One region of the Larkinella bombi genome, then DNA from elsewhere that is predicted to be linked to it. Evidence: riboswitches for the same ligand, from Rfam matches in the RefSeq annotation. Region 1 holds a riboswitch; each other region holds the start of a gene.
What was found. Region 1 has a riboswitch for S-adenosylmethionine ahead of L0Y31_RS02490 (O-acetylhomoserine aminocarboxypropyltransferase/cysteine synthase family protein). Riboswitches for the same ligand answer to the same signal wherever they lie in the genome.

Region 1 (8,135 bases):
GAGGCCGAATGTTGTCCAAAAAATCCTGTCGCAGGTTTTGAACGGAGTTGTTGTTGTTGAATGTCCCATTGATCGAAGGCAGAAAAGCGCCAAAAGCAAACCGAAAGTCATTTCGGCTAATCTGTTCCTGCGATTTAGCAATGCGAATCTGATAGTTTCGCTCCAATGCCAGCGAGATAGCCTCCTGCAAGTTGATTGGATCACCTACCTGTACGATACGGTCCTCCAATTTAGCACGTTGCGCAGGCGATTTTATAATTTGAGAGTGGGCTGTTAAGAAAGAACAAATGAAAAGTATACTAACTAAAGAGCGCATTCTGAGTAGGCGTTACGTTTAACCCATCAAAATTAGAATATATTCTAACATTCTAATCCATCTGCCAAATTTTGCTTGTCATTTTAAACCTTAATTCTTCTATATTTAGCCGCTTATCTTAAATTCTAATGAAAAAAGCAGCTTTCGGCTTATTGCTCCTCTTTCTTCTCCAAGCTTGTTCGACTAAAAAAAAGGCTGACCTTATTGTCCATAACGCCACGGTATATACTGTTGATTCGGCCTTTACGACCGCACAGGCATTCGCGGTGAAAGACGGAAAATTCCTCGCCGTTGGAACGGACAAGGCTATTTTAGAGCAGTACGAAGCCGATATCGTGGCTGATTTGAGCGGCAAACCGGTTTATCCCGGCTTTTACGACCCTCATTCCCATTTCTTTGGCCTCGGTCAGGTCCTTGACCAGGCTGACCTGGTTGGCACAAACTCGTTCGAAGAGGTAATTGACCGGCTGAAAACGTACCACCAAAAGCATTCAGATGCCATCTGGCTTGTTGGTCGGGGCTGGGACCAGAATGACTGGACAGACAAACGTTTTCCGAGCAAAGAAAAATTAGACGCCGCTTTTCCAAATGTTCCTGTTGCACTAATGCGCGTGGATGGCCATGCTCTGCTGGTCAATTCCAAGGCCCTCCGCCTAGCCCGAATCACGGCAGGCACCAAAATAGCCGGTGGTGAAATCGTTCTGAAAGATGGCGAACCGTCGGGGGTTTTGGTTGATAATGCCATGCAAATGGTCAAGCGCGTTATTCCGCAGCCCGATGCGAAAGACAAGGAACGCATGTTGTTGGCGGCACAGAAAGTATGTGTTTCACTCGGCTTAACGAGTGTTTCTGATGCGGGCCTCGACCGCCCGGATATTGAACTTATCGAAAAAATCCAGAAAGAAGGAAAGCTGAAAATTCGGGATTATGTCATGATTAGCCTGGGTGAATCCAATCTGGATTATTACCTCAAGAAAGGGCCTTTTCAAACCGATCGCTTAACGGTTCGGGCCTTCAAAGTCTACGCCGATGGCGCTTTGGGGTCGCGCGGGGCCTGTCTCCGCCAGCCCTACAGTGACCGCCCCGAAACCGGTGGTTTTCTGCTACTGAATCCTCAGGAACTTGAGCGCGTACTTACGCTGATCAGTAAAAGCGATTTTCAGGCTAATACCCACTGCATCGGCGATTCTTCCAATCACCTGATTCTGGATTTATACGGCAAGCTGCTAAAAGCGCCAAACCAGCGTCGCTGGCGCATTGAACACGCCCAGGTTGTCTCGCCGGATGATTTCTGGAAGTTCAATCGGTATTCGGTTATTCCCTCGGTTCAGCCTACCCACGCTACCTCCGACATGTACTGGGCCGCCGATCGCCTCGGCCCCAACCGCGTAAAAGGAGCTTACGCCTTCAAGGATTTGATGAAGCAGAACAACCTGATTGCCTTTGGTAGCGATTTTCCCGTCGAAGCCGTCAATCCGCTTTATGGCTTTCACGCTGCCGTTGCCCGGGTGGACGAAAAAGGCTATCCGCAGGGCGGCTACCAGATGGAAAATGCCGTTGATCGGGAATCGGCCCTGAAAGCCATGACGCGCTGGGCGGCCTTTGCCTGTTTTGAAGAGCACCTACGTGGTTCCATCGAAGCGGGCAAACAAGCCGATTTTGTGGTTTTGCCCAAGGACATCATGAAAATACCGGCTCCGCAATTGCGACAGGTTAAAATATCTCAGACCTGGATTGGTGGCGAGCGTTTGTTTTAATTACGCTTCCACCTTCGCCTCTTCACGCTTGCCTTCCTGCATCCACCGCCGGATGATTTGCGTCAGGGGCTTCGCCTCGATCAAGAACCCATCGTGGCCGTATAGGGAGTCAATTTCTTCGTAACGCGCATCGGGAATGTGCCGCGCCAGAAACTGTTGCTCGGCGGGTGGAAATAAAATATCTGAACGAATGCCCACCACCAGCGTTCGAGCCTTGATCCGCAAGAGCGCATTGATGATGCTGCCCCGGTTTCGCCCGACATTGTGCGAGTCCATGGCTTTCGTTAAATGCCAGTAGGTATAAGCATTAAACCGTTTCACCAATTTCTCACCCTGGTATTGCTGGTAGCTGGATGCTTTGTAGTTATCTAATTGTTCGTTATGATCCAGTGCCTGCGTAAAGCCGTAAGTATCGTAGTTTCTGTAAGAGAGCAACGCAATGGAACGCGCCGCCTTTAAGCCTGTTATACCTGCATCGTCCCGACTTTCCTGCCAGCTGGGATCCGCAGCCAGCGCCATGCGTTGGGACTCGTTAAAGGCAATTCCCCAAGGTGAATGAACGGCATTTGCCGCAATCAAAACTAAATTTTCAATAATACTCGGCTGCTGAATGGCCCATTCTACCGCTTGCTGGCCTCCAAGTGAACCTCCTACACAGGTATGGATGTGTTCGATGCCTAATTCCTGCCGCAATAAATCCAGCGCCCCGGCCATGTCACGCACTGTCACAAGCGGGAAATCATGGTAAAATGGTTTGTTCGTTCGCGGATTAATGGACAACGGTCCGGTTGACCCGTAACAGGAACTGAGCACGTTGGCACAAATGATAAACTGGTTTTCCGGGTCAAAATATTTTCCTGGACCAACCATGCCATCCCACCAATCGCCGGGGTCAGCACTGCCGGTTAGGGCGTGACAGATCCAAACGACATTGGAACGGCTCTCATTGAGCGTACCACGTGTTGTATAAGCCAGCCGAAAGCCCGGAAGTTCGTCACCGGATTCCAGCGGATAAGAAAATTTGTAGTCGAAAAATTTAGTCTCCATAGAATCATGTCCCGCAGCGCCCGTCGGCGTTGCGGGACAAGTAGATTAGTTCAACACAGGCGCAGATACTTGGGCAAAAGCCTGCTCAAGATCGGCTATAATGTCATCAATGTGCTCAATACCAGCCGAGATTCGCAATACGCCTGCGGCAACACCTGCCGATGCCTGCTCATGCTCGGATAGCTGCTGGTGGGTAGTTGAAGCCGGATGAATGATGAGCGTTTTCGAATCGCCGACATTGGCCAGGTGGCTGATTAGCTTCAGGCTGTTTACGAACGTATCAGCAGCTTCGCGGCCTCCTTTCACTTTAAATGTAAACACACCGCCAAAGCCTCTTTTCAGGTATTTCTTGGCTAGTTCATGGTAAGCACTACTTTCCAGACCTGGGTAATTAACCGCTTCGACCTGTTCGTGTTTTTCCAGCCATTGGGCCAGCGCCAGCGCGTTCTGCACGGTACGATCTACCCGCAAAGACAACGTTTCCAGTCCTTGAATCAGCAGGAAAGAGTTAAACGGGCTAATGGACGGACCCCAATCCCGCAGGCCCTCCACGCGGGCGCGAATGATAAATTGAATATTCCCGAATGGACCATTCACTCCAAAAACATCGCTAAACACCAAGCCATGATAACCCGGTGATGGCTCGCTAAACTGCGGGTACTTGCCATTGCCCCAGTTGTATTTTCCACTATCGACAATTACGCCGCCAATGCTTGTGCCGTGGCCGCCAATCCATTTTGTAGCTGACTCAACCACAACTGCCGCTCCGTGTTCGATGGGACGGAACAAATAGCCGCCCGCGCCAAACGTATTGTCAACAATCAGGGGAATGTCATGCTTCTGCGCCAAGGCCGCAAACGCCTCAAAATCGGGGATATTAAAGCCGGGATTCCCGATGGTTTCCAGGTATAGTGCTTTCGTATTTTCGTCAATCAGGCGTTCAAAGCTGGCAACGTTATCGCCTTCGGCAAAGCGAACGTCAATGCCCAACCGCTTGAAAGATACTTTAAACTGATTGTATGTTCCGCCGTATAAGTAGGAAGTCGTCACGAAATTATCCCCGGCATTCAGGATGTTGTTCAGCGCAATAAACTGGGCTGCCTGCCCGGAAGCCACCGCCAGGGCAGCTACGCCCCCCTCCAAAGCCGCCACCCGCTTTTCAAAAACGTCGGTAGTGGGGTTCATGATGCGGGTATAGATATTTCCGAACGCCCGCAGCGCAAACAGATCAGCTCCGTGCGCTGAGTCATTAAATACGTACGACGTCGTTTGGTAGATAGGCACAGCCCGTGAATTAGTCGTACCGTCTACTTCCTGCCCGGCGTGAAGTTGCAGGGTTTCAAAATGCAATGGTTGATCTGCCATTTCTTTGCTAAAATTTGAGTGGCTGCCCAATTGCCGCACGGCAATGAGCAATTAATATGGGATAGGAATTTACTGTGCCGTTAGGCACAGCAGTGCATACGGAACCGCTTCGGTTCTTCGTTGCCGCGTGTGAGAAGATTCAGTTGCCCACCGAGGGCATACAACATCGAAATAGATTCATGATTTTAGCGATTTATATTTCCTACAGGATCGCCGAGGCGATAACTTAGGCGGGAATTAGCACCTTGCTACGCAGCAGGTTGCCAGAGGTTTACAGAGCCCGGTCTCTCCCCTCTTTCTGTATAAATCCATCGAACCGTTGAGCCGCCGAAACAGCTAGCCGGTGAACCAGCAGAAGTGGAACAGATTGACGAAAGCCAACCTTATCGAGGAATTGATAGCGCAATTATAAGCAAGAAAGCCTGTATGTGCAATCACTTTCGCCTCTTTTTAGCATAATCGCCTATTAGGTACAAACCCCTAACACCTACCCGGCAGAATGATGCGACCGAAAAAAATCCTGTTACTAGTTATCGATCAAGCCGAAATGGTATATTACTTTTGTGTTAAGTCAATTCCAATCATGTCCCAATTCTATCACTACGATAAAGATAAAGTATTCCGTCGGCCGGGGGTTACCTCGCTGAAAGATGCTATTGGGCAGATGCTAAAATCGTATCAGTTGCAAACCCGTTTCGACGAAACGTACCTCGAAGCATTCTGGGAAAAAATGATGGGTAAGGCAATCGCCTCCCGCACAAACCGTCTTTACGTTAAAAATCGTATTCTACACATCGAAATCTCGTCGGCCCCCCTACGGAGCGAGTTGGTCATTGCCAAGCAAAAAATGATTCAGCTGATTAACAAAGAGATGGGCACCGATGTCATTGAGGACGTGATTTTTATCTGACGGATAAAATGCATTTTTCCTCCACGAATGCAGCAACGCGCTTTCCTGTTATTCATCGTTCTGGCGGTTCGCCGTTTATTCATTAATGATTTCGCCCCCCTTCCTCACCCCCGGCTCAAAAATTGGTTTAGTAGCTATGGCCAGCCGCCTGGATTACGCAACGCTCCAACCTGCTTTCCGCATTTTGCGCGACGACTGGGGTTTGGAAGTAGTTGAAGGACGTACGTTAACGAGCAGTCATTTTCAATTTGCCGGGGATGATGCTACGCGCCTGTTGGACTTACAACAGCTACTTGACGACCCTACAATCAGCGCTATATTTTCGGTTCGGGGTGGTTATGGCAGTTATCGGCTGCTAGATGGGCTGAATTTCACCAACTTCCGACAGTCGCCTAAATGGGTTGTTGGTTTTAGTGACATTACCGCCCTGCACTGCCACATTCATACATTGGGCATTCAGAGTCTCCATGCAACGATGCCTCGGCTATTTGACCAAGATGATTCGGCTGATGCGGTGGAAAGCTTGCGACAGCTTTTATTTGGCGAGACAATCGCCCCTTATGCAGCTCCGGCAAATGCCTTAAACCGCCCCAGTGAAGCGCAAGGGCAGTTAGTAGGCGGCAATCTGTCGTTGCTGACCAATATGCTCTGTACTCCTTCTGATCCAGATTATACAGGCAAGATTCTTTTTATTGAAGACATTGATGAAAGTTATTTTTCGCTGGACCGAATGCTGTTGCAACTGCGCCGGAGCGGACGACTGGCCAATTTAGCGGGTCTGGTGGTTGGTCAGTTTTCAGAAATGCGCGTCAATGAAACGGCTCCTTTTGGCAAAACGGCGTATGAAATCATCGCTGAACACGTTGCCGATTATACTTACCCGGTCTGCTTTGACTTTCCGGTGGGGCACGTTCCCCGCAACGTAGCCATGCCCGTCGGACGGCTGGCAACATTGAGCGTCCCGGTTGATTCAAACAGCCCTGCAACATTGCTGTTTTGATCGTAAAAGATCGGCGAGGAGACACTTTCTTCGCCGATCTTTCTTTTTATTTCTTTGCTTTCGCGCTGGCCGTTGCTCCTTTCCACTGTTCCATATAGTCCAGCGTCAGGTGGCACAGGGCTTTTACCCCGAGGGTGAAGCCTCCTTCATCAATGTAAAAATCCGGCGTGTGGTGTGAGCCTACCTCCTGCGGTGTTTTTCCTTTGGCCATGCCGCCCAGGAAAAAGAAAAATCCGGGTACTTTCTGCTGATAAAAGGAGAAATCCTCCGCCCCCGTCTGCGCTGGTGTAATCACTACCTTGTTCTTGCCAGCCAGGGTCTCCAGGGTCGGAACCATCTTTTCGGTGAGCGGTGGATCGTTGTAAGTCACGGGATACATAACGTCAATTTTCACGTCGGCTTTGGCCCCCGCGCTTTCCGCAATGTTTGTCGATATCTCATCAATCCGACGGTGAACCAGTTTCTGAGCCTCTGGACTAAAGGTGCGAATGGTGCCAATCATGCTGGTTTCTTCCGGGATAATATTTTGTCGAATGCCCCCGTGAATGGCTCCTACCGTTACGATGGCCGCCCCTTCCGTGATGTTTAGATTGCGACTCACAATGGTTTGCAAACCCGTTACAATTTGAGAGGAGGTTACGATGGGGTCTACCCCCGACCAGGGAGCCGCTCCGTGTGCCTGCCGACCTTTCACCTTGATGCTGAAGAAGTCAACGGCGGCCATGGTAGCACCGGGGCGGTATTTGATGGTTCCCACTTCCGTTTGCGAATTGATGTGTAAGCCAAAAATGACATCTACTTTCGGGTTTTCCAGTACGCCTTCTTTCACCATCAATTGCGCGCCCCCTTCTTCTCCGGCGGGTGGTCCTTCCTCAGCGGGCTGGAAAATGAATTTTACGGTGCCTTTCAGTTCGCTTTTTGCTGAAGCCAGGGCCTCCGCAACGCCCATGAGAATGGCCACGTGCGAATCGTGCCCGCAGGCGTGCATGACCCCAGTTTGCTGGCCGTTATACTCCGTCGATACCGTTGACTTAAACGGCAGGTCGCCCCGCTCGGTCACGGGCAAGCCGTCCATATCAGCGCGTAAGGCTACCACCGGGCCGGGCTTTCCACCTTTTAGAAGACCAACCACGCCGGTTTTAGCCACATTCGTCTGCACCTCGATACCCAGCGCTTGCAAATGAGCTGCCACTTTAGCGGAAGTTTTAAACTCCCGGTTACCTAATTCTGGGTTTTGGTGAAAATCCCGCCGCCACGCCACGACTTTTTTCTCCAGACCGTCCGCCACCTTGCTGACCTGGGCTTTGACTGGCGACTGCGCTTCAGAGATCAATGGAATAACTGCTAGGGCAACCGCGCAGAAATTTGTAAAAATGGTACGCATGAATTATTTCTAAGATTTTATAATGAATAATTACAATGCCTTCGGCTTTAACTAACTCTTTACCAAGATACTTCAAAACGTCTTTTTAGCGCGTTGGAAGCTGTTTTTTCTTTGGTCATTAAAATCAGAAGCCACCCTACAAACGCAGGATGGCTTCTGAAAAATTGGCTAAAAACTGGCTTAGTTCCGCACGATCAAGGAGTTAGTCACTAACTCAGTTGATGGGATGGGCCATACATACAACGTACTTGAAGGAGGAACAGCTCCAACCGACGCTTTACCCGGAATAGTAGCGTTCAATCGCATGATGTCAATGTTGCGGATTCCTTCGCCCAGAAACTCAATTCTACGTTCCA
Region 2 (8,135 bases), 530 kb from region 1:
ACTGCGTGACGGTTTCTGTCGAAGGGGTGGAATTTAAGCAGCCAGTCGAAGTGGGCGAACTTGTTTCGCTGTTGGCTTCGGTCAATCACGTGGGGCGCAGCTCGATGGTGATCGGCATCAAGGTGATTGCCGAAAATGTCAAAAAAGGCACGGTTAAGCATACCAATACCTCTTATTTTACGATGGTCGCCAAAGACGATGACGACCGCCCTACCGAAGTACCACCCCTCCTGCTTGAGAATAAAGACGACATCCGGCGCTTTCTGGAAGCCATCAAACGGAAAGAGCTGAAAGCCAATAACCGAATAAGTTTCGATAATGAAAAAACCCGCCTGTTTATGGAAAACGGCGGGCTGGATTTGCTCAAAGGCGAACGCTGCGTACTGGCTTAATTGGGTAGACGCAACGACTGCCAGGTTACTAATTGCCACTGATTGCCGTTTTTCACGTAAACATCCGTGTAGCGAAAACTCGTGTTAAGCGGCTGGCCATTCGTGAAGGCTTTTATCTCGCAAACGCCATTGAGAATGGCCGTTTTGCCGTATATCCGCGCCTTAAGCTCTTTCGAATCGATCGAATTATACTGCATACTACCATCCTTGATCGATTGAATAAAGGCCTGTTTCGTATCCGTTTTTCCACTGGAATGGATGTAAACCAAATCGCTGGCCAGTACTTTGTCCAGATACGTCAGGTCTTTGCTCACCTGCGCTGCAAAGCGGGCTTTTTCAACGTCCAGTACAGCTTTTTCGTCCGCGCTGGTCGATTGGGCATACCCCAGTGAAGTAGTGATTAGTAAGCCAAAAAAGAGTAAATACTTCATGCTTTGATAAGCGTTAAAGAGTTGATTGGTTAGATTCCTGATTATTTAGGGTATAAAGCACAGAATCCTTTCTGCTTACTGCGTTAACCGATAACTCGTTTAAAATACTTCACGGGCAATTTTCGTGATGTTGTCTGATTTGCCCATTGTATAAAAATGCAGCACGGGCGCACCCTTAGCCATCAACTCACGGCACTGCTGAACGCACCATTCAATGCCTACCTGACGCGCCTGCTGGTCATTTTCGCAGGCTTTCACGGCCCCAACCAAATCTTCGGGCATGTGGAGGTAAAAAATACTCGGCAATACATCCAGTTGCCTGCGCGTACTGAGCGGCTTCAGCCCCGGAATAATGGGAACGGTAATGCCCGCAGCACGGCATTGATCGACAAAGGCAAAATATTTCGCATTGTCAAAAAACATTTGCGTGACAATGTATTCAGCTCCGTTATCGATCTTTTGCTTTAGGTAGCGCATATCCGTCTCCGAGTCGATGGCCTCGAAGTGCTTCTCGGGATAGGCCGCTACCCCGATGCAAAAATCCGTCGGGCTCAGCGCCGTTTCCCCTTCGTGCAGGTAAATACCGCGATTCATGTCGCATACCTGCGCAACCAACTCACTGGCGTAGCTATGGCCGTTTTCCTTGGGCTTAAAATCCTTGTAAGGCTTTGCCGGATCGCCCCGCAGCACCAGCACATTATCGATTCCAAGGTATTGTAAATCAATCAGAAAATCTTCCGTTTCACCTTTTGTAAAGCCCCCGCAAAGTACGTGCGGCACGGGATCAACCCCGAAGCGATGCATGATGGCCGAGCAGATGCCAACGGTGCCGGGGCGTTTCCGGGTAACAATTTTTTTGATCGTCCCGTCTGGTTCTGGCCGTTCAATGTATTCCTCCCGGTGGTAGGTTACATCGATGAACGGAGGCTTAAACTCCATCAACGGCTCAATATTATCCAGCAGATTTTTCAAATTGTCGCCTTTGATAGGCGGAATTACTTCCAGGCTAAAGATGGTTTTACCAGCCGCTCTGCGAATATGTTCAGTAATCTTGGTCATTTGCGATCAGAAAAGATCCCAAAACGCTTCTACGCGTTATATTTTGGGCAGGACAAATTTAGAGGATAATGCGCGATAACTGGCTGCATTCCCTCCTTGATTCCCGTTTTTTCGGGATAAAAATTTCAGTGTCCTTTTTCAGTACAGGCAGACCTCCTCTGAAGGCTTCGTATTTACTTTTGCAACTTAAAAAAGCCCCAGCGAATCGCGGCAATCGCCATCCCTACCCGACTTTTTACGTTCATTTTTTCAAAAAGCGATTCCCGGTAGCCGTCCACCGTGCGGGGGCTGACGCACATTTTATCTGCAATCTGGGCGTAAGTCAAATCGCTGCACGCCATTTTCAGAAATTCATGCTCCCGACCGCTGAATTTGAAATAGGCCGTCGGCGCATCATTTTTTGCAGGATCCAGAACTTTCACCAATCGTTCGGTTAACGAAGCCGAGTAATGATAGCCTTTGGTACACACGTCATCCAGCGCCTGCCGTAGTTCCGCCGGACGACAGATTTTTAACAAATAGCCCCGCGCGCCGCTCTGAACCATGCGAACGACGTGATCTTCCTGATCCATCATGGATAAAGCAATGACCTTGATATCGGGGAAATTCTGCTTTAGATAAGCTGCGGTTGTGAAGCCGTCCATCTCGGGCATATGGACATCAAGCAACACGAGCTGAGGCCGGTCGCCCCGATTCAGGTATTTTAGCAGGTCCCGCCCGTGTTCAGCTACAATAGTGACTTCGTAATTATCGAATTTTTGCACCAGATCCGACAAACTGTAGGCAAATAGCCGATGATCATCAACAATCGCGATAGAGGTTTTCACATAAATAGCTTTTGAGGTAAGTGTCTGGAACTTACGGGAAATAGCCCCTTAAGTCAAATACTTGTTCATCTATTTATGGAACGTGATTATTTCTAGGAAATAGTCAATTTTAGAAGCTGTCCTAGAGGTGTTAACCACCTCTAGGACAGTTATTTTCAGGCGTCGTAACTTAAAACGGGAGCCAACCAGCGTTCCACATCCTCCACGCTCATGTTTTTCCGTTGCGCATAGTCATGTACCTGGTCTTTATTGATCTTGCCGGTAGCAAAATACTTCGATTCAGGGTGCGAAAAGTAAAACCCACTCACCGACGAAGCCGGATACATGGCAAAACTTTCGGTTAGCTTGATGTCGATTTTACCCGCGTCCAGCAAATCAAAAAGCGTCGCTTTTTCCGTATGATCCGGGCAGGCCGGATAGCCGGGAGCGGGACGGATTCCTTGGTAATCTTCTTTAATCAGCTGTTCGTTGGAGAGTTGCTCATTGGTTGCATAGGGCCAAAATTCCTTCCGAACCCGCTCATGCATCAGCTCCGCAAAAGCTTCGGCCAGCCGGTCGGCCAGGGCCTTCACCATGATGCTGTTGTAATCGTCGTGGTCACGCTCATACTGCTCCAGTAAGGTTTCGATGCCAATACCAGCCGTAACGGCAAAGCCACCGATGTAGTCTTCCCGCCCACTTTCCAAAGGCGCAATAAAATCGGACAGGCAGAAGTTAGGCAACCCCGGTGCTTTCTGGTTTTGCTGACGGATAAAGTGTAAAACGGCTTTGGTGTCGTATACTAACTCCCCGGCCTGCCCTAAATCCAGCTTCCCCTGCCCGTTGACGTTCGCTTGCTGGCGGCTCAGTTTATATTCCAGATGCGTATGCGACCCGTGCCGCTCACAAGGAATCTGCCTAACAACTTCCTCAAAATCATGCAATAAAACGTCGTCCTCCGTTGAGTTAGCGGGAAAGAACCCAACCACTGCCTTGGCTTTCAGGAGCTTTTTATCGATGATTTCCTGCAAAAGCTGCTGCGCATCGTCGAACAGCTTCTTCGCTTCGTTTCCTACCACGGCATCCTCGAAAATCTTCGGGTATTTTCCGTGCAGCTGCCAGGTCTGGAAAAACGGAGTCCAGTCAATGTATTTGGCAATGTCGGCCAGCGAATAATCGTCAAAGTACCGATTACCCAGGAAAGTGGGTTTGGTTGGTTCAAAATCTGCCCAGTTGATCGCTACGCGGTTGGCGCGCGCTTTTTCAATCGTCAGCGTTGTTTTATCTTTTTGCCGCTTGGCATGATCGGCGCGTAGTTTGACGTACTCGGCTTTAATTTCCTGGAAAATCAGATCGCGCGTTTCAGAGGCTTCACTCGTCAAACGCCCGGCAACCGGCACGCTTCGGCTGGCATCCAGCACGTGAATGACCGGTCCCGAATAATGCGGATCAATTTTTACGGCGGTATGAATCCGGGACGTTGTTGCCCCGCCAATCAGCAACGGCACCTTGAAGCCCTGCCGCTCCATTTCTTTGGCTACGCCGACCATTTCATCCAGTGACGGCGTAATCAAGCCACTCAAGCCGATGATATCGACATTGTGTTTCTTGGCCTCTTCCAGGATTTTCTGGGTCGGCACCATCACCCCTAAATCGATGATTTCGTAGTTGTTACAGCCCAGGACAACGCCCACAATGTTTTTTCCAATATCATGCACATCGCCTTTCACGGTGGCCATCAGGATTTTCCCAACGGCTCTGGCCCCCTCCGATTTCTCCGCTTCGATGTAGGGAAGCAAGTAAGCCACCGCTTTTTTCATCACCCGCGCCGATTTCACGACCTGCGGCAGAAACATTTTTCCTTCGCCAAACAGATCGCCAACGACGTTCATGCCATCCATCAACGGGCCTTCAATGACCTGCAAAGGACGGTCGAATTGCTGACGTGCCTCCTCTACATCCTGGTCGATGTAGTCGGTAATGCCTTTCACCAGGGCGTGTTTCAACCGTAAACCGACCGGTTCCAGCCGCCAGCTTTCATCCTGAACGATTTCTTTGCCTTTCGCCTTCACGGTTTCGGCAAACTCAACCAGTCGCTCCGTCGCATCCTGGCGACGATTTAGCAGCACGTCTTCGCAGCGTTCGAGTAGATCTTTCGGAATTTCGTCGTACACGCCCAATTGTCCGGCGTTGACGATGCCCATGTCCAAACCCGCTTTGATGGCGTGGTAGAGAAAAGCCGAGTGCATGGCTTCGCGGACCACCTCATTGCCCCGGAACGAGAACGAGATATTAGACACCCCACCCGACACTTTCGCTAACGGCAGGTTTTCCTTGATCCAGCGCGTAGCGTTGATAAAATCAACCGCGTAATTGTTATGTTCTTCGATCCCCGTCGCAACCGTCAGGATGTTCGGGTCGAAAATAATGTCCTGAGGGGCAAAGCCAACCTGATCGACCATAATTCGGTAAGCCCGCTCACAAATTTCAATCCGACGCTCGTAGTTATCGGCCTGACCTTGTTCGTCAAAAGCCATTACTACAACCGCCGCCCCGTATCGATTAACCAGCTTAGCCCGTTGAATAAACGCTTCTTCGCCTTCTTTGAGCGAAATAGAGTTGACGATGGCTTTGCCCTGGACGCATTTCAAACCGGCCTCGATCACCTCCCACTTCGAAGAGTCGATCATGATGGGCACCCGGGCAATATCCGGTTCAGCCGCAATCAGGTTCAGGAAGGTGGTCATGGCTTCCACCGAATCCAGCATTCCTTCGTCCATGTTAATATCGATGACCTGCGCCCCGTTCTCCACCTGTTGCCGGGCGACCGACAAAGCAGCATCGTAATCACCGGATTTAATCAGTCGGGCAAAGGCTTTCGAACCGGTTACGTTGGTCCGCTCCCCGATGTTGACGAAATTGGTGGTTTCTGTAATTTTCAGAGGTTCCAGACCCGACAGTTTCTGGTAAGGTTCCGGCTGTGGCTTAGGGCGGGGCTGGTAGTTGGCCGCTACCTGGGCGATGGCCTGGATGTGATCCGGCGTCGATCCGCAGCATCCCCCGACAATATTGACAAAGCCTTCTTTGATAAAGTCCTCAATCTGAGCGGCCATGCTCTCCGGCGTTTCGTCGTACTCGCCAAACTCATTCGGCAAACCCGCGTTGGGATAGGCCGATGTAAAGAACGGCGACTCTTTGGCCAGCGTCTGCACGTAGGGGCGCATCAGCTCGGCCCCCAGCGCACAGTTTAGCCCCACACTCAGGAGCGGCAAATGAGAAACGGAATACAAAAAGGCCTCCGTCGTCTGTCCCGACAAAGTCCGACCCGACGCATCGGTAATCGTCCCGGAAACCATGATAGGCAATGGTTCCCGCCTGGTGTCTACAAAATATTTGTCAATGGCAAACAGCGCGGCTTTGGCGTTGAGCGTATCGAAAATCGTTTCGACCAGCAACAGGTCCGAACCGCCTTCGACCAGTCCCCGCACCTGCTCGTAGTACGAATCCACCAGTTGATCAAACGTGATGGCGCGGTAACCTGGATTGTTCACATCCGGCGAAAGCGAAGCCGTGCGGTTGGTGGGTCCCATAGCCCCGGCTACGAAGCGGGGCTTGGCGGGATTTTGCCGCGTGAACTCCACGGTCGTTTCTTTAGCAATCCGCGCCGATTCGTAATTCAACTCATACGCCAAATCCTCCATGTGGTAGTCGGCCATCGCGATGGATGTACTGCTGAAGGTGTTGGTTTCCAGAATATCCGATCCCGCTGCTAAGTATTGCCGATGAATCTCCTGAATAATATGCGGTTGGGTAATGGACAGCAAGTCGTTGTTTCCCTTCACGTCATGCGGCCAGTTCTGAAAACGTTCCCCCCGGTAATCCTCTTCTTCGAGTTTATAGCGTTGAATCATTGTCCCCATTGCTCCGTCGAGAATGAGAATCCGACGCTCCAGAAGGTCTTTTATCTTTTCCAAGTGTAATTATAGTTTTAAGCCCACCTAAACAGTTGATGATCAATCAAAAAACAGACAAGGGCTTATCGTCAGAAGAGGAAGTTGGCAGTTCGCCGCAGCGATCGACATTTCTCTTATCTCTCCCCGCCAGCGGAGCGGGGTGGAATGTGGCACCGTTCTAAAAAGGGGTTGCCAAGACATCGTTGGGTCCGATCCCTCCGTCTTTCTTGATAAGCTGTTGCAAAAATACACAAAGAGGCTTGTTTTGCCAAAATGATTATTTCGGACAGAACAAACCTCCCTGATTAAAATAACAAACTCGTTTCTAGCGCATTGTATCTGCTTTAGCGGTCGCATTGGCCGAAAGCATTTTATAAAGTGCGTCGCCTACCCGCTGGTTGACAAGGGGGCTGGCGTGCGCGTCGTTACGGCCCACAATCCGATCTTTAGGATCCAGGTCTTTGGTAACACTGCTCACTTCCAGAATGGGTACCTGCTGCTGCGCAAAATAGGTTTCTACAGGCTGGGTATACATTTTGGTTTTCTCGAAATTGTGCGAGAACGGAAAGATAACCACGAACAGACGAACGTTATTTTTCTTGCTATAATCCACAAAACGACTCAGATCGCGGATGTGGCTGTTCAGAATCGTTGTGTCGGTGTAAACACGTTTGGCGTAATCCTGATAAGGCGCGAAGTTTCCGTGCGGCAGTTGCCAGTAAATGTAGTTCAGGAGATAAGAGCGGGCAAATAAAGGCCGGGTCGGGCCAGGAACATCGGAGTAAGGCTCAAAGCCCTGGGGGACAACGCCTCCGTCCCGGGCGGCTTTCTCAATATCATTCGGAAAGTACTGCAACACCATCCAATCGGGCTTAACGCCGTATTTTTCAAAGCGTTCGTATTCATCCCGCGTATCTGATCCCGAAACCCCTAAATTATAGACTTCGTACTTATCCCCCAGCTTTTGGGCCAGGACATTGGAAAAGCGATCCTCTACATTCTTGATTCCGTGGCCCGCCGCAAAGGAGTCCCCAATGACCATTACTTTTGTTTTTCCCAGCGAATCGGCATGGTCTTCATCCCGGTATCCTTTTTCATTAACCGGGCTCCAATAGCGTTCAAACCAGATTTTTGAGGCCAGCGTGCTGTTTCCCTCGTGGCTCTGCGAAATGGTCATAAATACCATCTCCAGAAAAACCAGCAACACCAGCAGCGGCACAAACAGCGTGGCCACGTTAATCAGCCATTTCGGTGCTTTGGGATTCTTGACAATGTTGTAGTAAAAAATTCTCAGTAAATCGTAGAGGAAGAGAAATAAAACAACACCTTTGGCGAAGCGGATGTAGGCGTTGTCGAACAGGCCATGAAATGGATAGGAAAATGAAATTTTGAGTCGCTCGGGAAAAAACAGCAAAACTGCCAGCATGCTTATTAAAACAAGTCGCAGCAGGCTAGTAACTAATTTGGAGGTCATTGTATTTTAAATTGGTGGAA
Region 3 (8,135 bases), 570 kb from region 1:
CAGCAAATCAAAAAGCGTCGCTTTTTCCGTATGATCCGGGCAGGCCGGATAGCCGGGAGCGGGACGGATTCCTTGGTAATCTTCTTTAATCAGCTGTTCGTTGGAGAGTTGCTCATTGGTTGCATAGGGCCAAAATTCCTTCCGAACCCGCTCATGCATCAGCTCCGCAAAAGCTTCGGCCAGCCGGTCGGCCAGGGCCTTCACCATGATGCTGTTGTAATCGTCGTGGTCACGCTCATACTGCTCCAGTAAGGTTTCGATGCCAATACCAGCCGTAACGGCAAAGCCACCGATGTAGTCTTCCCGCCCACTTTCCAAAGGCGCAATAAAATCGGACAGGCAGAAGTTAGGCAACCCCGGTGCTTTCTGGTTTTGCTGACGGATAAAGTGTAAAACGGCTTTGGTGTCGTATACTAACTCCCCGGCCTGCCCTAAATCCAGCTTCCCCTGCCCGTTGACGTTCGCTTGCTGGCGGCTCAGTTTATATTCCAGATGCGTATGCGACCCGTGCCGCTCACAAGGAATCTGCCTAACAACTTCCTCAAAATCATGCAATAAAACGTCGTCCTCCGTTGAGTTAGCGGGAAAGAACCCAACCACTGCCTTGGCTTTCAGGAGCTTTTTATCGATGATTTCCTGCAAAAGCTGCTGCGCATCGTCGAACAGCTTCTTCGCTTCGTTTCCTACCACGGCATCCTCGAAAATCTTCGGGTATTTTCCGTGCAGCTGCCAGGTCTGGAAAAACGGAGTCCAGTCAATGTATTTGGCAATGTCGGCCAGCGAATAATCGTCAAAGTACCGATTACCCAGGAAAGTGGGTTTGGTTGGTTCAAAATCTGCCCAGTTGATCGCTACGCGGTTGGCGCGCGCTTTTTCAATCGTCAGCGTTGTTTTATCTTTTTGCCGCTTGGCATGATCGGCGCGTAGTTTGACGTACTCGGCTTTAATTTCCTGGAAAATCAGATCGCGCGTTTCAGAGGCTTCACTCGTCAAACGCCCGGCAACCGGCACGCTTCGGCTGGCATCCAGCACGTGAATGACCGGTCCCGAATAATGCGGATCAATTTTTACGGCGGTATGAATCCGGGACGTTGTTGCCCCGCCAATCAGCAACGGCACCTTGAAGCCCTGCCGCTCCATTTCTTTGGCTACGCCGACCATTTCATCCAGTGACGGCGTAATCAAGCCACTCAAGCCGATGATATCGACATTGTGTTTCTTGGCCTCTTCCAGGATTTTCTGGGTCGGCACCATCACCCCTAAATCGATGATTTCGTAGTTGTTACAGCCCAGGACAACGCCCACAATGTTTTTTCCAATATCATGCACATCGCCTTTCACGGTGGCCATCAGGATTTTCCCAACGGCTCTGGCCCCCTCCGATTTCTCCGCTTCGATGTAGGGAAGCAAGTAAGCCACCGCTTTTTTCATCACCCGCGCCGATTTCACGACCTGCGGCAGAAACATTTTTCCTTCGCCAAACAGATCGCCAACGACGTTCATGCCATCCATCAACGGGCCTTCAATGACCTGCAAAGGACGGTCGAATTGCTGACGTGCCTCCTCTACATCCTGGTCGATGTAGTCGGTAATGCCTTTCACCAGGGCGTGTTTCAACCGTAAACCGACCGGTTCCAGCCGCCAGCTTTCATCCTGAACGATTTCTTTGCCTTTCGCCTTCACGGTTTCGGCAAACTCAACCAGTCGCTCCGTCGCATCCTGGCGACGATTTAGCAGCACGTCTTCGCAGCGTTCGAGTAGATCTTTCGGAATTTCGTCGTACACGCCCAATTGTCCGGCGTTGACGATGCCCATGTCCAAACCCGCTTTGATGGCGTGGTAGAGAAAAGCCGAGTGCATGGCTTCGCGGACCACCTCATTGCCCCGGAACGAGAACGAGATATTAGACACCCCACCCGACACTTTCGCTAACGGCAGGTTTTCCTTGATCCAGCGCGTAGCGTTGATAAAATCAACCGCGTAATTGTTATGTTCTTCGATCCCCGTCGCAACCGTCAGGATGTTCGGGTCGAAAATAATGTCCTGAGGGGCAAAGCCAACCTGATCGACCATAATTCGGTAAGCCCGCTCACAAATTTCAATCCGACGCTCGTAGTTATCGGCCTGACCTTGTTCGTCAAAAGCCATTACTACAACCGCCGCCCCGTATCGATTAACCAGCTTAGCCCGTTGAATAAACGCTTCTTCGCCTTCTTTGAGCGAAATAGAGTTGACGATGGCTTTGCCCTGGACGCATTTCAAACCGGCCTCGATCACCTCCCACTTCGAAGAGTCGATCATGATGGGCACCCGGGCAATATCCGGTTCAGCCGCAATCAGGTTCAGGAAGGTGGTCATGGCTTCCACCGAATCCAGCATTCCTTCGTCCATGTTAATATCGATGACCTGCGCCCCGTTCTCCACCTGTTGCCGGGCGACCGACAAAGCAGCATCGTAATCACCGGATTTAATCAGTCGGGCAAAGGCTTTCGAACCGGTTACGTTGGTCCGCTCCCCGATGTTGACGAAATTGGTGGTTTCTGTAATTTTCAGAGGTTCCAGACCCGACAGTTTCTGGTAAGGTTCCGGCTGTGGCTTAGGGCGGGGCTGGTAGTTGGCCGCTACCTGGGCGATGGCCTGGATGTGATCCGGCGTCGATCCGCAGCATCCCCCGACAATATTGACAAAGCCTTCTTTGATAAAGTCCTCAATCTGAGCGGCCATGCTCTCCGGCGTTTCGTCGTACTCGCCAAACTCATTCGGCAAACCCGCGTTGGGATAGGCCGATGTAAAGAACGGCGACTCTTTGGCCAGCGTCTGCACGTAGGGGCGCATCAGCTCGGCCCCCAGCGCACAGTTTAGCCCCACACTCAGGAGCGGCAAATGAGAAACGGAATACAAAAAGGCCTCCGTCGTCTGTCCCGACAAAGTCCGACCCGACGCATCGGTAATCGTCCCGGAAACCATGATAGGCAATGGTTCCCGCCTGGTGTCTACAAAATATTTGTCAATGGCAAACAGCGCGGCTTTGGCGTTGAGCGTATCGAAAATCGTTTCGACCAGCAACAGGTCCGAACCGCCTTCGACCAGTCCCCGCACCTGCTCGTAGTACGAATCCACCAGTTGATCAAACGTGATGGCGCGGTAACCTGGATTGTTCACATCCGGCGAAAGCGAAGCCGTGCGGTTGGTGGGTCCCATAGCCCCGGCTACGAAGCGGGGCTTGGCGGGATTTTGCCGCGTGAACTCCACGGTCGTTTCTTTAGCAATCCGCGCCGATTCGTAATTCAACTCATACGCCAAATCCTCCATGTGGTAGTCGGCCATCGCGATGGATGTACTGCTGAAGGTGTTGGTTTCCAGAATATCCGATCCCGCTGCTAAGTATTGCCGATGAATCTCCTGAATAATATGCGGTTGGGTAATGGACAGCAAGTCGTTGTTTCCCTTCACGTCATGCGGCCAGTTCTGAAAACGTTCCCCCCGGTAATCCTCTTCTTCGAGTTTATAGCGTTGAATCATTGTCCCCATTGCTCCGTCGAGAATGAGAATCCGACGCTCCAGAAGGTCTTTTATCTTTTCCAAGTGTAATTATAGTTTTAAGCCCACCTAAACAGTTGATGATCAATCAAAAAACAGACAAGGGCTTATCGTCAGAAGAGGAAGTTGGCAGTTCGCCGCAGCGATCGACATTTCTCTTATCTCTCCCCGCCAGCGGAGCGGGGTGGAATGTGGCACCGTTCTAAAAAGGGGTTGCCAAGACATCGTTGGGTCCGATCCCTCCGTCTTTCTTGATAAGCTGTTGCAAAAATACACAAAGAGGCTTGTTTTGCCAAAATGATTATTTCGGACAGAACAAACCTCCCTGATTAAAATAACAAACTCGTTTCTAGCGCATTGTATCTGCTTTAGCGGTCGCATTGGCCGAAAGCATTTTATAAAGTGCGTCGCCTACCCGCTGGTTGACAAGGGGGCTGGCGTGCGCGTCGTTACGGCCCACAATCCGATCTTTAGGATCCAGGTCTTTGGTAACACTGCTCACTTCCAGAATGGGTACCTGCTGCTGCGCAAAATAGGTTTCTACAGGCTGGGTATACATTTTGGTTTTCTCGAAATTGTGCGAGAACGGAAAGATAACCACGAACAGACGAACGTTATTTTTCTTGCTATAATCCACAAAACGACTCAGATCGCGGATGTGGCTGTTCAGAATCGTTGTGTCGGTGTAAACACGTTTGGCGTAATCCTGATAAGGCGCGAAGTTTCCGTGCGGCAGTTGCCAGTAAATGTAGTTCAGGAGATAAGAGCGGGCAAATAAAGGCCGGGTCGGGCCAGGAACATCGGAGTAAGGCTCAAAGCCCTGGGGGACAACGCCTCCGTCCCGGGCGGCTTTCTCAATATCATTCGGAAAGTACTGCAACACCATCCAATCGGGCTTAACGCCGTATTTTTCAAAGCGTTCGTATTCATCCCGCGTATCTGATCCCGAAACCCCTAAATTATAGACTTCGTACTTATCCCCCAGCTTTTGGGCCAGGACATTGGAAAAGCGATCCTCTACATTCTTGATTCCGTGGCCCGCCGCAAAGGAGTCCCCAATGACCATTACTTTTGTTTTTCCCAGCGAATCGGCATGGTCTTCATCCCGGTATCCTTTTTCATTAACCGGGCTCCAATAGCGTTCAAACCAGATTTTTGAGGCCAGCGTGCTGTTTCCCTCGTGGCTCTGCGAAATGGTCATAAATACCATCTCCAGAAAAACCAGCAACACCAGCAGCGGCACAAACAGCGTGGCCACGTTAATCAGCCATTTCGGTGCTTTGGGATTCTTGACAATGTTGTAGTAAAAAATTCTCAGTAAATCGTAGAGGAAGAGAAATAAAACAACACCTTTGGCGAAGCGGATGTAGGCGTTGTCGAACAGGCCATGAAATGGATAGGAAAATGAAATTTTGAGTCGCTCGGGAAAAAACAGCAAAACTGCCAGCATGCTTATTAAAACAAGTCGCAGCAGGCTAGTAACTAATTTGGAGGTCATTGTATTTTAAATTGGTGGAAAAAGCAGGTATTCTTAGGGCGCCTTGATAAATTACCGGAAAAGTACAAACAAAGTGGCGCTATTCAAATGTTGTCTTCAGAAACCGAGCAATTGCTTGAGGGAAAGGCTGACGATTCTTTACCTTTATTTTTTGGATTGCTACGAAGAATGCGGTTGGCCTATTAGGCTGTTCAACCGCAAAAACACTATATTTGGCCGTTTTCATTTACTTTTTCGTTTACATTATTTTGAAACTAGCAGCCATTGATATCGGCTCCAACGCCGCCCGTTTGCAGATTTCAACCGTTCTGCACGTCGACGATGTGATTAGTTTTAAGCGCGTCGAGTATGTCCGCTTCCCGCTGCGTTTGGGGCATGATGTTTTTACATTTGGCAAACTTACTCCCGAGAGCGAAGCCCGAACCACCAAGCTGATGGAAGTTTATCGGCTCTTGATGGAATTACACGAAGTCGAAGACTACATGGCCTGCGCCACGTCGGCCATGCGTGAATCCCAGAACGGACACGAGGTAAGCGCCCGCATCAAGCAAGCAACCGGCATCGATATTCACATTATTGACGGCCAGAAAGAAGCGGAAATCATCAACAACGTGGTCGTCCAGGCGCTGGACGAGCGGCAGTATCTGCACATCGATGTAGGCGGTGGCAGCACCGAACTAAACGTATACCTGAATCGCCAGAAAGTTGCTTCTAAATCCTTTAAAATTGGTTCAGTACGGCTCCTGGAAGGAAAAGAAACCAAAGGCGCGTGGCAAAAAATGGAAAGCTGGATTAACGAAAATGTTGATAAAAGCCAGAAAATCATGGCGGTCGGTACCGGCGGAAACATCAACAAAATCTTTAATCTGGTCACTAAATTTTCCGACAATACCACCACGCTGGACGAGATTATCCGGATGAAAAATTACATCGCTGGCTTTAGTCTGGATGACCGGATCAACAAGCTTCGTCTGAATGCCGACCGGGCTGATGTGATTATCCCGGCGTCTGATATTTACATCTCGGTAATGCAGTGGGCGGGGGCCGCCAACATCATTGTTCCAGACTTAGGATTGCGGGATGGGATTATCCAGCTTGTCTATAATCGCTTGCTCAAGAAGCAGTCAAAAAAATAATCCTTCTTCGATTAGTCAATAAAAAACCCCAGTAAAATAATATTACTGGGGTTTCCTTTAGCATATTCTCTATCTATTTACTAAGTTTCTTGTGCGGTTTAGACACCCACAAAAAAATTTGGTCACATCTGATCTGAATATTTTCGTCATTTAATGCACAAAATTATACAACTGACTAATCCTCAAGCTGATCAGATTCCAAAATTTATAGAAAAAAACTTTTTATTTTTTCAGCCCCGTCATTTTCTTAATCAACCGGACTGTCCACTCCATTATTTTGCCGCTGTCAACCAGCATACCGGACTGGCAGAACTACACGGAATTTTATACGAACGGAATGGTTGGGCGATAAGTCCTTCGGCGGCTTCGTTCGGTGGAATTGAATTTCGGGACAATTTACCCACCAAGGTCTTAACGGATTTCATTCAGGCAATGATTTCCTTCTGCCGGGCCAACTCGTTGAAAGGGATTCGCCTGCTTTCTTATCCGTTTTGTTACGTGCCCAAAAACGCGCAGCTCCTGCACGAAGCACTTCTGGCGTCTGGTTATTGCGTCAGCTACGACGATCTCAATTATCACCTTCCCGTCACCAGCCAGCCATTGCTGAAATCGTTGTCGTCTTTCAAGCGCAATACACTTCGGAAAAGTAAACGGGCGGGATTTCACGGAGCGATCTGGCAACAACCTGACATTCATCAGTTGTTTGAATTTATTCGGCAAGCCCGTGAGCGGCGGGGCATTCCCCTTACCATTTCAGAAGAAAAACTAGGGAGCCTCATCCAGGATTTTCCCGACGTCTGCCACGTATTCGCGGTCTGGCAGCAAGATCGGCTGGCTGCAACTTCCGTAGGTATTCGCGTGGCCCCCGGCATTCTGTACCATTTTATGGGAGCTGATCACGGTGATTTTCTGGCGTATAGCCCTACAGTTTTGCTCGTCGAAACTTTATACAATTATTGCCAGGAAAATAACATTACACTTCTTGATCTGGGTACTGCCAGCAGCTACGGCGTCCGAAACGAAGGCTTAGCTTTCTTTAAACGACTTCTGGGGGGCCTGGAAAGTCCTAAATACGCCTACGAGCTGGCGTTTTAATTGACTGGCTTTCGCTTCGTGACCATCGCCCAGAAAGAAGCCACAATGTGATTGATGTCTTCAGAAACCCGCAGCAGTAAAATGAGGCCCACAAACAAGCCCGTTAAAACGGCCGAGCGAAAGACAATACTGGTTAGCGTGAAAAATAAATCGCCCTGCCACTCCGGTAAAATCAGCGACACGAGGTACGTTACAATTAGCACAAATAAAGCTTTCAGCGCCGCCGTGGTGAATGGCAACATCTTGTAAAAAACCCAGACCAGTGACACCCGGCTTACAGTATACAGCAACGTGGTCAGTGCCGTCGCCAGGGCCGCGCCGTTAAACCCATACAGCGGAATCAGGTAGGAATTGGCGGCGATGGCTACCAGCGCCATCACAATAACCAGGTAGGTCGAATAGCGAAAATGCTTGGAATAAGTAATCATTTCGGCGTTCAGGCCCATCGCCATATCGATCAGCTTCGAGAGCGAAATAAACAAAACCACCCATTTCCCCTGGCTGTATAAATCGGCTTTGGGCAAGACGCCGAGAATGCCGTCGATGTTGGTAAAAACCAGCAAAAAGGCCAAACCGCCTACCAAAAGCTGGTTCAAGGATGATTTGCGGTACAACTCGAGCACGTGCGTCCAGTTTTCTTCCCGGATGGAGTTCGCCAGCAAAGGCGTTGAAATCTGGGTAATGGATTTACGGGGAATTTCGATGATCCCGGCGATGTAGGTCGCAATGATGAAAATAGCCGTTTCTTTCAGCCCTTCACCGTGCGACAGCATAGTCCGGTCAATCAGCATCACCAGATTAATTCCAACCCCGCCCATCACGATAAATAGGCCGTAATAGACCATTTGCCGAAACATGCCGTTACG

Region 2: linked by a shared signal. The riboswitch ahead of metH (methionine synthase) and the one ahead of L0Y31_RS02490 (O-acetylhomoserine aminocarboxypropyltransferase/cysteine synthase family protein) in region 1 are both predicted to bind S-adenosylmethionine.
Region 3: linked by a shared signal. The riboswitch ahead of metH (methionine synthase) and the one ahead of L0Y31_RS02490 (O-acetylhomoserine aminocarboxypropyltransferase/cysteine synthase family protein) in region 1 are both predicted to bind S-adenosylmethionine.

Annotation. Positions count from the first base shown of each region.
Region 1 covers NZ_CP090557.1:539,092-547,226, forward strand. Annotated here, with positions in the region: gene L0Y31_RS02475 (TolC family protein) at 1-229, opposite strand, end outside; gene L0Y31_RS02480 (amidohydrolase) at 445-2,073, shown strand; gene L0Y31_RS02485 (homoserine O-acetyltransferase family protein) at 2,074-3,120, opposite strand; gene L0Y31_RS02490 (O-acetylhomoserine aminocarboxypropyltransferase/cysteine synthase family protein) at 3,166-4,485, opposite strand; SAM riboswitch class I at 4,676-4,794, opposite strand; gene L0Y31_RS02495 (DciA family protein) at 5,069-5,395, shown strand; gene L0Y31_RS02500 (S66 peptidase family protein) at 5,481-6,395, shown strand; gene L0Y31_RS02505 (amidohydrolase) at 6,442-7,779, opposite strand; gene L0Y31_RS02510 (RagB/SusD family nutrient uptake outer membrane protein) at 7,960-8,135, opposite strand, start outside.
Region 2 covers NZ_CP090557.1:10,870-19,004, forward strand. Annotated here, with positions in the region: gene L0Y31_RS00065 (acyl-CoA thioesterase) at 1-392, shown strand, start outside; gene L0Y31_RS00070 (nuclear transport factor 2 family protein) at 389-823, opposite strand; gene metF (methylenetetrahydrofolate reductase [NAD(P)H]) at 923-1,882, opposite strand; gene L0Y31_RS00080 (response regulator transcription factor) at 2,056-2,709, opposite strand; gene metH (methionine synthase) at 2,865-6,662, opposite strand; SAM riboswitch class I at 6,773-6,878, opposite strand; gene L0Y31_RS00090 (SGNH/GDSL hydrolase family protein) at 6,967-8,067, opposite strand.
Region 3 covers NZ_CP090557.1:4,915,608-4,923,742, forward strand. Annotated here, with positions in the region: gene metH (methionine synthase) at 1-3,585, opposite strand, end outside; SAM riboswitch class I at 3,696-3,801, opposite strand; gene L0Y31_RS20895 (SGNH/GDSL hydrolase family protein) at 3,890-4,990, opposite strand; gene L0Y31_RS20900 (Ppx/GppA phosphatase family protein) at 5,287-6,174, shown strand; gene L0Y31_RS20905 (GNAT family N-acetyltransferase) at 6,328-7,269, shown strand; gene L0Y31_RS20910 (lipopolysaccharide biosynthesis protein) at 7,266-8,135, opposite strand, start outside.